Regions from separate parts of the Micromonospora sp. NPDC005553 genome, predicted to be linked through region 1. Evidence: predicted binding sites of a transcription regulator. Region 1 holds the regulator's gene; the other holds the start of a gene.
What was found. The regulator HrcA, encoded in region 1, represses chaperone genes, less so after heat shock. The targets are predictions, from matches to a motif close to GGTTNGCACNCTCNNNNNGAGNGTGCNAACC.
Positions count from the first base shown of each region.

Region 2: groL (chaperonin GroEL) is a predicted target of HrcA. The motif match lies at 4,146-4,176, and genes of this name have one in related genera.

Region 1 is NZ_JBIAJD010000012.1:11,516-18,780, reverse strand. It holds gene ACFYPG_RS31695 (SDR family NAD(P)-dependent oxidoreductase) at 1-303, shown strand, start outside; gene ACFYPG_RS31690 (enoyl-CoA hydratase-related protein) at 347-1,135, opposite strand; gene hemW (radical SAM family heme chaperone HemW) at 1,155-2,378, shown strand; gene ACFYPG_RS31680 (DUF4870 domain-containing protein) at 2,445-3,107, opposite strand; gene hrcA (heat-inducible transcriptional repressor HrcA) at 3,333-4,355, shown strand; gene dnaJ (molecular chaperone DnaJ) at 4,431-5,576, shown strand; gene ACFYPG_RS31665 (16S rRNA (uracil(1498)-N(3))-methyltransferase) at 5,578-6,312, shown strand; gene ppk2 (polyphosphate kinase 2) at 6,317-7,228, opposite strand.
Region 2 is NZ_JBIAJD010000003.1:278,847-286,111, reverse strand. It holds gene ACFYPG_RS13790 (S8 family serine peptidase) at 1-952, shown strand, start outside; gene ACFYPG_RS13785 (GNAT family N-acetyltransferase) at 1,010-1,948, shown strand; gene ACFYPG_RS13780 (hypothetical protein) at 2,027-2,275, shown strand; gene groL (chaperonin GroEL) at 2,332-3,954, opposite strand; gene ACFYPG_RS13770 (hypothetical protein) at 4,224-5,375, opposite strand; gene ACFYPG_RS13765 (cold-shock protein) at 5,472-5,675, opposite strand; gene ACFYPG_RS13760 (GNAT family N-acetyltransferase) at 6,000-6,530, shown strand; gene paaN (phenylacetic acid degradation protein PaaN) at 6,697-7,265, opposite strand, start outside.

The DNA of each region.
Region 1 (7,265 bases):
ATGGTCGGTCACACCGCCGCGAACGCCGGCATCATCGGCATGACGCGACAGCTCGCCCTCGAAGGTGCGCCCCACGGCATCCGCGCGGTGGCGGTCAGCCCCGGGCCCACCCTCACCCCGGCCAGCGAACGCGACCTCGGTGACAACCAGGAGGCGCGGGACGCCATCACGGCCAAGACGCTCCTCAAGCGCTTCGCGCGCCCCGAGGAGGTCGTCGAGCTGGTGGTCTTCCTCGCGTCCGACCGGGCGTCGTACATCACCGGGGCGAACTACCCGGTCGACGGCGGCGCGACCGCCTGGTGACCCGACCTTGGGGCGCCGCCGAACGACGGTGGCGCCCCGACCGTCAGTCGTCGAGAGCGGGAACCCAGCGCGCCGGTCGCTTCTCCCGGAAGGCCATGACCCCCTCGCGCCCCTCGTCGGAGAGGAAGTAGCCCGTCGAGACGGCGGAGAGTCGGGCCAGGTCGGCGCGCAACTCGGCGGTGCCCGGTCGACGCAGCAGCTCCTTCGCGCCGGCCAGCGCACCGGGGGCGCCGCGCACCAGCGAGTCGCAGTAGCCCCGTACCGCGTCGTCCAACCCGTCCGCCGGGACCGAGGCCGTCACCAGGCCGACCTCGGCGGCGCGGCGGCCGTCGAAGGTGTCCCCGGTCAGATACAGCTCGGCGGCGGCGCGGGGGTGCAGCCGGGGCAGCACGGTCGCCGAGATCACCGCAGGGATCACCCCGATGCGTACCTCGGTGAACGCGAAGGTCGCCTCGTCGGCGCAGACCGCCAGGTCGGCGGCGGCGATCAGGCCCAGCCCGCCGGCCCGCGCCGGCCCGCCGACCCGGGCCAGCACCGGCTTCGGGCACTCCCAGAGCGCCGCGAGCACGTCACCCAGCATCCCGGCCGGCACCGTCCCGCTGGCGTACGCCGCGGCGGTCTCCTTCAGGTCCGCGCCGGAGCAGAACACCGGGCCGGTGTGGTCGAGCACGATCACCCGCACCGCCTCGTCGGCGACCGCGTCCGCCAGCCCGGCCAGCAACTGCGTCATCAGGGCGGTGGAGAGGGCGTTGCGGTTGTGGGGGCTGTCGAGGGTGAGGGTGGTCACCCCACGGGCCGTGGCGACCCGCACGAGGACGTCGGGAGAGGTCATGCCGGGCACACTAGTGGCCATGCCCGGCGTCCTTCCAGATGGTGAGACCGTCCCCGTCGACGGATCGTTGCCCGCCACCGCCACCGCGGCGGTCGGCGCGCGCGGCTTCGGCGTGTACGTGCACGTGCCGTTCTGCGCCAGTCGCTGCGGATACTGCGACTTCAACACCTACACCGCGGCCGAACTGGGCGGCGGCGCGAGCCGCGAGGGGTACGCGGACACGGTGCTGGCCGAGCTGAGGCTCGCCGCCCGGGTGCTCGGCGACACTCCGCCGCCCCGGGTCGACACCGTCTTCGTCGGCGGCGGCACGCCGACCCTGCTCCCCGCCGACGACCTGGCCCGCATCCTCGACGGCATCGACAGCACCTGGGGGCTGGCCGCTGACGCCGAGGTGACCACCGAGGCCAACCCCGAGTCGGTCACCCCGGAATCGTTGAAGCTGCTGCGGTCCGCCGGCTACACCCGGATCTCGCTGGGCATGCAGTCCGCCTCCCCGGGGGTGCTGGCGATCCTGGACCGCAAACACAGCGCCGGCCGGGCCACCGCTGCCGCCCTGGAGGCGCGTGACGCCGGGTTCGAGCACGTCAACCTGGACCTGATCTACGGCACCCCGGGGGAGCGTTCCGAGGACTTCGCCGCCTCGTTGGAGCAGGTCGTCGCCGCCGGGGTGGACCACGTCAGCGCGTACGCCCTGATCGTCGAGGACGGCACCCGGCTCGCCGCCCGGATGCGGCGCGGCGAGCTGGCGTACCCCAGTGACGACGTGGCCGCGGACCGCTACCTGGCCGCGGAGGCCGCGCTCGACGCGGCCGGGCTCTCCTGGTACGAGGTCTCCAACTGGGCCCGCACCGAGGAGGCCCGCTGCCGGCACAACCTGCTCTACTGGACCGGCGCGGACTGGTGGGGGCTGGGGCCGGGGGCGCACAGTCACGTCGGCGGGGTCCGCTGGTGGAACGTGAAGCACCCCACGGCGTACGCCAAGCGGTTGGCCGCCGGGGAGTCTCCCGGCCTGGCCCGGGAGGTGCTCACCGTCGACGAGGCGCACATGGAGGACGTGATGCTCCGGCTGCGGTTGGCCAGCGGTCTCCCGCTGGCGGTGCTCGACGCGGCCGGCCGGGCCGGCGCCGAGCGGGCCCTGGCCGGCGGTCTGCTGGCAGCCGACGAGTACGCCGCCGGCCGGGCGGTGCTCACACTGCGCGGGCGGCTGCTCGCCGACGCGGTCGTCCGCGATCTGCTGCCCTGAGCGGCCCACCGCTCCCGGACCGGGACGGCGGTGAATCGGGCCGGCCGGGGGAGCGGCCGGCCCGGTTCACTTGATGAAGTTGGCGGTCATCGGGTAGCGGTACGGGGTGCCCTCGTTGGCCTTCATGCCGGCGATGATCCCGAACAGGATCTGGATCACCACGACGGCGATGCTGGGCAGGAAGAGCAGGCACCAGCTCACGAAGAGCAGCACGAAGGCGATGATCGACCAGAGGATCTGGAAGTTCAGGGCGGCGAGGGCGTGCGCCCGGACGGTCGGCGACTGCTGGCCCCGGGCCAGGTAGGCGATCAGCGGGGCGACGAAGCCCAGCGGACCGAAACTGACCAGCGCGCCGAGCGCGCCGCCGAAGTGCGCGACCAGCGCCCAGGTCTTGTCCTCGTTGTTGGCGTAGCCGCCGCCGGGGCCGCCGTAGGCCCCACCGGCCGGGTAGCCGCCGGGCGGGGGATAGCCCCCGGGCGGGGGATAGCCCCCGGGCGGGGGGTATCCGCCTGCCGGGGGGTAACCGCCTGCCGGAGGGTAGCCGCCTGACGGCGGTTGGTCACCGGTGGGCGGCGGATAGCCACCGGGCGGGGGATAGCCGGCCGGGCCGGGCGCCCCGGACAGTGGTGCGGTGGGCGGCTCGGCCGACGGGTACGGCCCGGGGGAGGTGGGCTCCGGCGGGTAGTTGCCGGGGTCGCCCGACCCGGGAGGGCGAGGAGGTTCAGTCATGGATGTCACGGTAGGTGCCGGTGGCAACGCCGCACCAGAGCGACTTCGCCTCCCAGTGCGGGCCGATCGGCCCAACAGGGTGTCGTGGGCCGCACCGAAGGGTGGCCGTTGATCATCGCGTCGGCGGGCCCGCCGACGTAGACTGGCACTCGCTACAGTCGAGTGCCAGGACGGCCCGGCCGGCCCAGAGCGCCGGCGGCCGACGTGCGACAGGAGGTGCGGAGGATGGGTCTCGACGACCGGAAACTCGCCGTGCTCCGCGCCATCGTCGAAGACTACGTCTCCACCCAGGAGCCGGTCGGCAGCAAGGCGCTGGTCGAGCGGCACCAGCTGGGGGTCTCTCCGGCCACGGTCCGCAACGACATGGCCGTGCTGGAGGAGGAGGGCTACATCCGGCAGCCGCACACCAGTGCCGGCCGGGTGCCCACCGACCGCGGCTACCGCCTCTTCGTCGACCGGTTGTCCCGGGTCAAACCGCTCAGCCCGGCCGAGCGCCGGGCCATCGAGCGCTTCCTGGTCGGCGCTGTCGACCTCGACGACGTGGTGCACCGCACGGTGCGGTTGCTCGCCCAGCTGACCCGACAGGTCGCCGTCGTGCAGTACCCGAGCCTGGCCCGCTCCTCGGTGCGTCACCTGGAGCTGGTGCCGATCTCCACCACCCGGTTGATGCTCGTCATGATCGCCGACACCGGGCGGGTGGAGCAGCGACTCGTGGAGCTGCCCGGCCCGGTGCCCGCCGACGACGTCACCGACCTGCGCCGACTGATCAACGAGAAGCTCGCCAACGCCCGACTGTCCGAGACGCCCCCGCTGGTGCAGGCGCTGGTCGAGGAAGCGCCGCCCGGCCTGCGTCCGACCATGACCACGCTCGCCACCGTCCTGCTGGAGACGCTCGTCGAGCGGCACGAGGAGCGGATCGCCCTCGCCGGCACCGCGAACCTCACCCGGGGCGGCCTGCTCGACTTCCAGGGCTCCCTGCGGCCGATCCTCGAAGCTCTGGAGGAGGAGGTCGTGCTGCTCAAGCTCATCGGTGAGACCGAGCCGAGCACGACCCGGGTGCTGATCGGCGACGAGAACGAGTTCGACAACCTGCGAGCCGCCTCGGTGGTCAGCACCGGGTACGGCCCGGGCACCACCATCCTGGGCGGCCTGGGGGTGCTGGGGCCCACCCGGATGGACTACCCCGGCAACATCGCCACGGTCCGCGCCGTGGCACGCTACGTGGGCGAGTTGCTGGCCCAGAACTGATTGGTCAGGGCCGATGCGGCCGGCTGCGGCCGCCGACCGGCGCAACGCGAGACGAACATGAGGACACGGAACGCAGTGGCCAGGGACTACTACGGCATTCTCGGTGTGAGCCGGGAAGCCTCCGATGACGAGATCAAGCGCGCCTACCGCAAGCTGGCGCGCCAGTTCCACCCGGACGTCAATCCGGACCCGGAGGCTCAGGAGAAGTTCAAGGACATCAACGCCGCGTACGAGGTCCTCTCGGACGACCGTAAGCGGCAGATCGTCGACCTGGGTGGTGACCCGCTCGCCCCTGGTGGCGGCGGCGCCGGCGGCCCGGGTGGCCCCGGAGGCGCCGGCCCGTTCGTCGGTTTCCAGGACATCATGGACGCGTTCTTCGGCGGTGCCGGAGGTGGCGCCCGTGGCCCCCGGCCGCGTACCCGCCCTGGGGCCGACGCGATCCTGCGGCTCGAACTCGACCTGCACGAGACGGCCTTCGGCGTGGAGGCCCCGATCACCGTCGACACCGCGGTGCTCTGCACCACCTGCTCCGGCGCCGGCACGGCCGCCGGCACGCACCTGGCGACCTGCGAGGCGTGTGGTGGTCGGGGCGAGGTGCAGTCGGTGCAGCGCACCTTCCTCGGCCAGGTGGTCTCCGCCCGGCCGTGCACCGTGTGCCAGGGCTACGGCACCACCATCCCGCACCCCTGCCCCACCTGCGCCGGCGACGGCCGGGTGCGGACCCGCCGTTCGTTGACCGTCAAGATCCCGGCCGGTGTCGAGGACGGCATGCGGATCCGGCTGGCCCAGCAGGGCGAGGTGGGCCCCGGCGGCGGCACCGCCGGCGACCTCTACGTGGAGATCCACGAGCGCCCGCACGACGTGTACTCCCGCAAGGGCGACGACCTGCACTGCCGGGTCACGGTGCCGATGACGGCGGCCGCGTTGGGCACCCGGCTGACCATCAAGACGCTGGACAGCGAGGAGACCGTCGACGTCAAGGCCGGCACCCAGCCGGCCAGCACGCTGCGACTGCGCGCCCGGGGCGTGCCGCACCTGCGCGGCACCGGCCGGGGCGACCTCTACGTCCACCTGGACGTGCGGACGCCGACCAAGCTCGACCCGGACCAGGAGAAGATGCTGCGCGACTTCGCCAAGACCCGTGGTGAGGAGGTCGCCGAGTTATCCAAGCAGGGCGGCTTCTTCTCCCGGATGCGCGACGCGTTCAACGGGCACGCCTGAGGTGTCCGCACCGCTGTTCCTGGTGGAGGCGCTGCCCACCGGCGACGCGCTGACAGTGGACGGCCCGGAGGGGCACCACGCCGCAACAGTGCAGCGGTTGCGCGTCGGCGAGGAGTTACTGCTGGCCGACGGCCGGGGTGGCACGGCCGCCGCCGTGGTCACGGCCGTCGGCCGGGGCAGCCTGGAGGTCACCGTCACCTCCCGGGGGTACGCGGACGCGCCAGTACCCCGGTTGGTGACGGTGCAGGGCATCGCCAAGGGCGACCGGGGTGAGCTGGCCGTGCAGGCGATGACCGAGGTCGGGGTGGACGAGATCGTGCCCTGGGCTGCCTCGCGCTCGGTGACCCAGTGGCGCGGCGACCGGGGCGTACGTGCCCGGGAGAAGTGGGTGGCCACCGCACGGGAGGCGGCCAAGCAGGCCCGCCGACCGTGGCTGCCGGTGGTGGCCGGTGCGCCGGACGAGTCCACCGCCACCGTTGCCCGCCGGATCGCCGGTGCCGCCGGCGGGTTCGTGCTGCACGAGGAGGCCGACGACCGGCTCACCACCGCCGAGCTGCCCTCCACCGGCGAGATCGTGCTGGTGATCGGCCCGGAGGGTGGCATCGCCCCGGCCGAGTTGACCGCCTTCGCCGAGGCCGGCGGGCGACCCGTACGCCTCGGGCCGGCCGTGCTGCGCACCTCCACCGCCGGGGTGGCGGCCCTCAGCGTGCTCGCCGCCCGCCTCGGCCGCTGGTGACCGTTCAGGGCCTCGGGAACACCGGTACGACCTCCTCCTCCGGCCCCAGGTCCAGCCCAGCGTTTCCGATGATCTGCGGGTCCGGTGTGCCGACCACGTCGGGGTCCTTGCCGGTGTAGTCGAAGCGGTGCAGCACGTGCCGAATCGCCTCGAGTCGAGCCCGCTTCTTGTCGTTGCTCTTCACCACCGTCCACGGCGCGTCGGCCGTGTCGGTCCAGAAGAACATCGCCTCCTTGGCCTCGGTGTACTCGTCCCACCGGTCCAGCGAGGCGATGTCCATCGGAGACAGCTTCCACTGCCGGACCGGGTCGACCTGGCGGATCGCGAACCGGGTGCGCTGCTCGTTCTGTGAGACGGAGAACCAGAACTTGACCAGCCGGATACCCGAGCGCACCAGCATCCGTTCCAGCTCCGGGGCCTGCCGCAGAAACTCCAGGTACTCCTTACGGCTGCAGAAGCCCATCACCCGCTCCACGCCGGCCCTGTTGTACCAGGAACGGTCGAACAGCACGATCTCGCCGGCCGCCGGCAGGTGTGCCAGCCAGCGCTGGAAGTACCACTGGGCGGCTTCCCGCTCGTCCGGCTTGGCGAGCGCCACCACCGACGCGCCACGCGGGTTGAGGTGCTCCATGAAGCGTTTGATGGTGCCGCCCTTGCCGGCGGCGTCCCGGCCCTCGAAGAGGATCACCAAACGCTCGCCGGACTCCTTGATCCAGTCTTGGAGCTTCAGCAGCTCGATCTGGAGCAGCCGCTTGTCACGGTCGTACTCGTCGCGGTCCAGTCGCTCGTCGTACGGGTAGTCCTCGCGCCAGGTCTCGACGGGGGTGCCGTCGGGGCGGAGCAGGACAGGGTCGTCGTCGTGGCCATCGGCCACCCGGTAGTCGGCGGTGAGGTCCAGCAGCGCGGAGTCGGCCATGTCGGTGAGACTTACCCGCCCACGAACCGCCAACCAC
Region 2 (7,265 bases), on a different contig from region 1:
GGAGTGGAACATCCGTCAGATCGGCGCCGACCGGGTGTGGTCCCAACTTCGGGTCACCGGCGCGGGCATCGTGGTCGGCAGCTCCGACTCGGGGGTGGACGGCGGCCATCCGGCGCTTCGAGCCGGGTTCCGTGGTGGGGACGACTCCTGGTTCGACCCGTGGGACGACACCCGGAGCCCGACCGACCAGGGCGGGCACGGCACCCACACGGTGGGCAGCGCGGTCGGGCGGGACGGCATCGGGGTGGCCCCGGACGCGCAGTGGGTGGGCTGCGTGAACCTGGACCGCAACCTCGGCAGCCCCGCGCACTACCTGGACTGTCTCCAGTTCATGTTGGCGCCCTTCCCGGCCGGTGGCGACCCGTTCACCGACGGCCGTCCGGAGCGCGCCCCGCAGGTGCTGACCAACTCGTGGGGCTGCCCGCCCATCGAGGGTTGCGACCAGCGCGTTCTGCGGCCGGCCACCGCCGCCCTCGACGCCGCCGGGATCTTCGTGGTCGCCGCGGCTGGTAACACCGGCCCGTGGTGCGCGTCGATCGACGATCCGCCCGCCCCTTACCCGGATGTGCTGACAGTGGGCGCGGTGGACGACCAGCGGCGCGTCGCCGAGTTCTCGTCGCGCGGGCCGGTGCCGGGCGGTTCGGGTAAACCGGACGTGCTGGCACCGGGGGTGGGTGTGGTGTCGGCCATGCCGGGCGGCACGTACGCCGAGCTGGACGGCACGTCGATGGCGACGCCGCAGGTGGCCGGGGTGGTCGCGCTGATGTGGTCGGCGAACCCGGCGCTGGTCGGCGACGTGACCCGGACCCGGCAGATCCTGCGGGACACCGCCACTGAGGTGACGCCCACCTATCGCTCCGACAGTCCCTCCGACGCCTGCGGCGCTCCGGCGAACGTCACCGGCGCCGGCGAGGTCGACGCCTACGCCGCCGTTCGCGCCGCCCAGGGGTGATCGTCGCCCCACGGGCGAGGATGCGGCTCGACATCCGGTGATCTAGGGTCGGCGACCATGGACGCCGAGATCACCGTCACCGAGCTGACCGCCGACCTGGTCACCAGCGTCGTACAGCTCTGCCAGCAGGCGCTCGACCTGCCCGAGGACTCCGCCGAGGCGGCTTCCATCGTGGACGTGCTCTGGACCCGGGCCGCTGCCGCCGACCGGCCCGTGGTCGGGCTGGGCGCGTACCGAGGTGCGGACCTGGTGGGGGTGCTGATCTGCTCGGTGTCGTCGGTCGAGACGGGGATCGGGCACGTCGACCTGGTCGCGGTCCTCGCGGACCAGCGGCGTCGGGGCGTCGGCCGGGCGCTGCTCCAGCGGGCCGAGCGGGTGCTCGCCGACCGTGGGGCGACCGAGGTGCTGCTGGCCGGGAACCCGCCGTACTACGCGTGGCCGGGGATCGACGTCCGCTACACGCCGGCGGTCTGCGCCGCCCTCGCGCTGGGCTACCAGCAGGACCGGACGGCCTGGAACATGACCGCGGACCTGTCGTACGACGGGTCGCCGGCACTGCGGTCCACCGAGGCGACGGAGCGGCGGCTGGCCGACCAGGGCATCACGGTACGCCGGGCGGAGCTGGCGGACCTTCCAGCGTTGGCCGCGTTCGCCCGGTCCACCTTCGGCGGAACGTGGGACGGTGAGCTGGCCGGTTCGGTGGGGCGCGCCGACGCCGGTTGCCACCTGGCGGAGCGGGACGGCGAGGTGCTCGGCTTCGCCGCGTACGGGTCGTCCCGGCCGAGCTGGTTCGGGCCGATGGGCACCGCACCGGCCGCGGAGGGGTCGGGCATCGGTGGGGTGCTGTTGCGGCGCTGCCTGCGCGACCAGCGGGCGGCGGGGCTGGACCGGGCACAGATCGGCTGGGTAGGACCGGTGCCGTTCTACTCGGGCAGCGCGGGTGCGCGGATCGAGCGGGTCTTCTTCCTGTACCGGCGGACCCTGTCCGGGGGATAACCGGGGCAAACAGGACATAGATCCATTCGCCCGCATCGGCCAACGACGCCCCCTACCGTTTCGGTAGAGGAGGCAGCCATGACCACGGATGACAACCAGACCGAGGACGGCCCGCCGATCACCTGGAAACCGGTGGGTGAACTCCCCGGCCAACTGCCGTTCGACAGGCTCGACTACGGCGACGCCGAGCAACTGGCCGAGATGACCACCGACGGCGAGCCGCCGGTGGCCGAGGAGTCGCAGGAGATGGTGGACGCACCGATCCAGCTGCTCCCGCCGTACAGCCGGGCACACAAGCGGCGCAACCAGCGCCCACTGCCGACCTGACGACGAACGGGGCGGACCGCGTCAGCGGCCCGCCCCGTTCGGTGTCGGAACTGGACTCAGAAGTCCATGTCCCCGCCACCCGGGCCAGCCGGGGCAGCCGGGGTCTTCTCCGGCTTGTCCGCGACAACAGCCTCGGTGGTGAGGAAGAGCGCCGCGATGGAAGCGGCGTTCTGCAGCGCCGAACGCGTCACCTTGGCCGGGTCGATGATGCCCGCGGCCAGCAGGTCGACGTACTCGCCGTTGGCGGCGTTCAGACCGTGACCCGCTTCGAGGTTACGGACCTTCTCCACCACGACGCCGCCCTCAAGGCCGGCGTTGACGGCGATCTGCCGCAGCGGGGCGTCCAGCGCGACCTTGACGATGTTCGCACCGGTCGCCTCGTCGCCGACCAGGTCGAGCTTGTCGAAGGCGGTCTTGCCGGCCTGCACCAGCGCGACGCCGCCACCCGGGACGATGCCCTCTTCGACGGCCGCCTTCGCGTTGCGAACGGCGTCCTCGATGCGGTGCTTGCGCTCCTTGAGCTCGACCTCGGTGGCCGCGCCGACCTTGATGACCGCGACGCCGCCGGCCAGCTTGGCCAGCCGCTCCTGCAGCTTCTCGCGGTCGTAGTCGGAGTCGCTCTTGTCGATCTCGGCCCGGATCTGGTTGACCCGGCCCTGGATCTGCTCGGCGTCACCGGCACCGTCGACGATGGTGGTCTCGTCCTTGGTCACCACGACCTTGCGGGCGCGGCCCAGCATGTCGACGGTCGCGGCGTCGAGCTTGAGGCCGACCTCCTCGCTGATGACCTGGCCACCGGCGAGGATGGCGATGTCGGTCAGCATGGCCTTGCGGCGGTCACCGAAGCCCGGTGCCTTGACGGCGACCGACTTGAAGGTGCCACGGACCTTGTTGACAACCAGGGTGGCGAGGGCCTCGCCCTCCAGGTCCTCGGCGATGATCAGCAGCGGCTTGCCCGACTGCATGACCTTCTCCAGGATCGGGAGCAGGTCCTTCACCGACGAGATCTTGCTGTTGGCGATCAGGATGTACGGGTCGTCGAAGACGGCCTCCATACGCTCCGGGTCGGTCATGAAGTAGGCCGAGATGTAGCCCTTGTCGAAGCGCATGCCCTCGGTGAGCTCCAGCTCCAGCCCGAAGGTGTTGCTCTCCTCGACGGTGATGACGCCTTCCTTGCCGACCTTGTCCATCGCCTCGGCGATGATCTCGCCGACGGTGCTGTCACCAGCGGAGATGGAGGCGGTGGAGGCGATCTGCTCCTTGGTCTCGACGTCCTTGGCGAGCTTGGACAGCTCCTCCGAGACGCTCGCGACGGCAGCCTCGATGCCCCGCTTCAGGGCCATCGGGTTGGCGCCGGCGGCCACGTTACGCAGGCCCTCGCGAACCAGGGCCTGGGCCAGGACGGTCGCCGTCGTCGTGCCGTCACCGGCAACGTCGTCGGTCTTCTTGGCGACCTCCTTGACCAGCTCAGCGCCGATCTTCTCGTACGGGTCCTCGAGCTCGATCTCCTTGGCGATGCTCACACCATCGTTGGTGATGGTGGGGGCACCCCACTTCTTCTCGAGCACGACGTTGCGGCCCTTGGGGCCGAGGGTCACCTTTACGGCGTCAGCGAGCTGGTTCATGCCACGCTCGAGGCCGCGGCGCGCCTCTTCGTCGAACGCGATCATCTTTGCCATACGGTGTTGTCCTCCTGGACACTCACGGCCACCCGAGTGTGTGTCCCGGATGGGCCGCCTGGTGTACACACTCGGGACGTCGCCACCAGGCGACGACGACGTCCTTCGGCCGGGCCGGATAGCCCGCGACGACCGGCCATGTGCTGCCCCGGTGTCTCCACACCGGCACAACCTGGCCCCACCGTCCCGACCGTTGGCACTCACGGTACGCGAGTGCCAATGACTTGTTTAGCACTCTCCCCTGCCGAGTGCAAGCACGATGCCGCCGCTCAGCCGAGTTCCGCGGCCAGTCCAGCGCTGTTCACCGGCGCCTCATGGGCACGCTGCTCGACGTACGTCACCAGCAGACCGATCATCTGGGCGAGGTGGGCCGGCAGGGCCAACACCGCGGTGATAGCGATCACCACCACCGCCCCGGCCGCGGTACCCGCCGAGGAGAACGGGTCCGTTCCGAGCGCGCCGGTGCCGATCCCTTCCAGGGCACCGGGGATCAGCGTGCCGACGATCACCGCCACGGCCACCAGGGCCACCCGTCCGAGCAGCAGGCCGAGCCGGTCGTGGAACATCCGGAACGATCGACCGATCGGGTTGTGCCGTTCGAAGAGATAGACCGGGCCGGCCATGCTCAGCGCGAAGGCCAGGTAGATGCCCGGCAGCACGCAGAAGCAGACACCGACGCCGATGAGCAGACTGACCAGCAGGGTCCAGGCCCACAGCCCGAGTGCCCGGCGCAGGCCGTAGCGCAACGCGGACTCCAGGCTGGCCGGCTGACCGGCCGCCTGCTGGGTGATCACCCAGGTGCCGGCGGCCCACCCGACGGCCTGCACCAACCCGACGACCAGGCTGCCGCCGAGCAACAGGACCAGGAGGCTCAGCAGTTCGGCGACGAAATTGTCCGGCAGCGCGGGGGTCGACGTCGATTCGGCCTGCGCGGCCCACTTCGCCGACGGGTCCAGCCCGAGGGAGACCACCGAGAGCACCGCCGCGGGCAGCACCTGGGTGAGCAGCATGATCGGCACCAACTGCCGCCAGCCCCGGCGCAGCGCTCCGCCGCACCGGTTGAACCAGCCGCCGATACCCGCGCCGGGCGGCGTGACCAGGGCGTCGTTCGGGTCGGACCCGTAACCGGGCGGATACCAGCCGACCGGCGGCCCCGGGTACCACGGCTGCCCGCCGTAGGGACCCGACCCGGGCGGGTAGCCCCCGGTGGGCGGGAACGCCCAGCCCTGCGGTGGCGGGGCCGCACCCCAGGCACCCTGCGCGGGATCCCAGCCGGGCTGCGGACCGGCGGGGCCGGCCGGGGGCGTGCCCGGCCCCCAGCCGGGCGGCGGACCGGCGTGACCGGGGCTGCCGGCGGGCGAGGACGGGTCCGGCTCCCCCGACCCGGAGGACGGAGTGTGCGGGGGTGGCTGGTCGGTCATGAACGCTCCTCAGCATCGGCTGGAACGGTTCACGATCTTCCCGGGTGCGCGCCCCTGCCGCAGCCCCGACTCACGGGGCCGATCGGCCAGGAAAGCTCAGTCGATGACGCGTACGTGCTCTGCCTGTGGGCCCTTCTGGCCCTGGGTGATCTCGAACTCGACCCGCTGACCGTCGTCCAGCGCCTTGTAGCCGTCCATTTCGATCGCGGAGAAGTGGACAAAAACGTCCTGCCCGCCGTCGACGGCGATGAAGCCGTAGCCCTTTTCGGCGTTGAACCACTTCACGGAGCCCTGTGCCACTGTGCACTTCCCTCACTCTGCCCGGCGTTGCCTGACTCGGCGCACGGCACGGCCGGGCGCCCCGGACCACCGACTCAGCGATCGATGACCGCCATTGAAGAAGGTGACCGAAATCGCACGCTACACGAGGACTGACGGCCGCGCACGGCCACAAAACAGACACACTCCGAGGCGCACCGGCCGCGCTGATCGGCCGGGTTCCCGAGCCACCGGATTCGCCCGCGTCATTGCGAAATGGAGGGACGGTCGCCGGCGGCCCCGAGATGACGGCGATCGGGCCCAGCCCGCGAAACGCCATCCCTGCCCTGTGGTAGGCATGCGGACATGACCACCGACATGGGCTCGCCGACAGTGCGGCTCGCGGAGATCCGCCGGGTCCGGCCGGAGGACGCCGCCCGGATGCGGGCGCTGCGCCTGGAGATGCTGGCCGACGCGCCGTTGGCCTTCCTGGAGACCCTGGCGGACGCGGCGGCCCGACCGCACAACGAGTTCGCCGCCCGGGTCGCGTACACCTCGGCCGGTGCCGGTAACGCGCAGTTCGTCGCCGACCCTGGCGGCCGGCTGGTCGGGCACGCCGGTGGTACGACCCACCCGAACGAACCGGGACTGACCGTGATCTACGCCGTGTACGTCACGCCGACCTGGCGCGGCAGTGGCCTGCTCGGCGAGCTGATCGACGGGGTGGCCGCCTGGTCGCGGGCCTGTGGCCGGCCGGAACTGCTGCTGGAGGTGGTGGTCGGCAACGACCGCGCCTACCGCGCCTACCAGCGCCTGGGCTTCAAGGACACCGGGGTACGGGTCCCCCACCCGAACATCCCAGCCCTAACCGAGCTACAGATGCGCCGACCCGCCTAGAACAGAGAACCATCCCAAGGCAGAACCACTGAGATGCCCTAAAAAAGCCGGCAGCGACGCCACCGCCGTGCCCACAACGGGTTTCCGGGGCAGCCCGACCCGCGCAGGGATCAAGCCTGACCGCCCGGAGCGGGTCGGGCTGCCCCGGAAACCCCCACCGCAACCACTACACGTGACGCCGCGACTGAACGATCCGGAACCGGTTGGCGACGTACGCCCCGTCGGTCAGCGCCGAGTTGGCCGCCGCGTTGGCTCCACTGCCGTGGAAGTCGGAGAACGCCGCCGACTGGTTCACGAAGACACCGCCGGTGAGGTTGCAGGACAGGTGCACCCCGACCTCGACCGCCACCGCCTCGGTGGCGTCCAGCACCGCCTCGTCGGTCGAGTAGACACCGGCGGTGAGCGCGCCCTTCTCGCCGACCGTCCGGCGCAGCAGCTCCAGGCTGTGCGTGGTCGAGTCGGTGGCGATGGCGAACGAGATCGGCCCGAACCATTCCCGGCCGTACGTTTCCGAGTCGTCCGCGGTCAGCTTCACGATCGTCGGGGTACGCACCACCGCGTCGGCGTACGACGGGTGGGCCACGGCCCGCGACTCCAGCACCGGCTCGCCGACCTTGGTCACCTCGGCCAGCCGCTCCAGCACCCCGTCGTTGACGATGGCGCCGGTCAGCTCCACACCCCGGGCCGGGTCGGCGGTGAGCTTGCCGACGGCGGCGGCGATCCCGCCGGCCACCT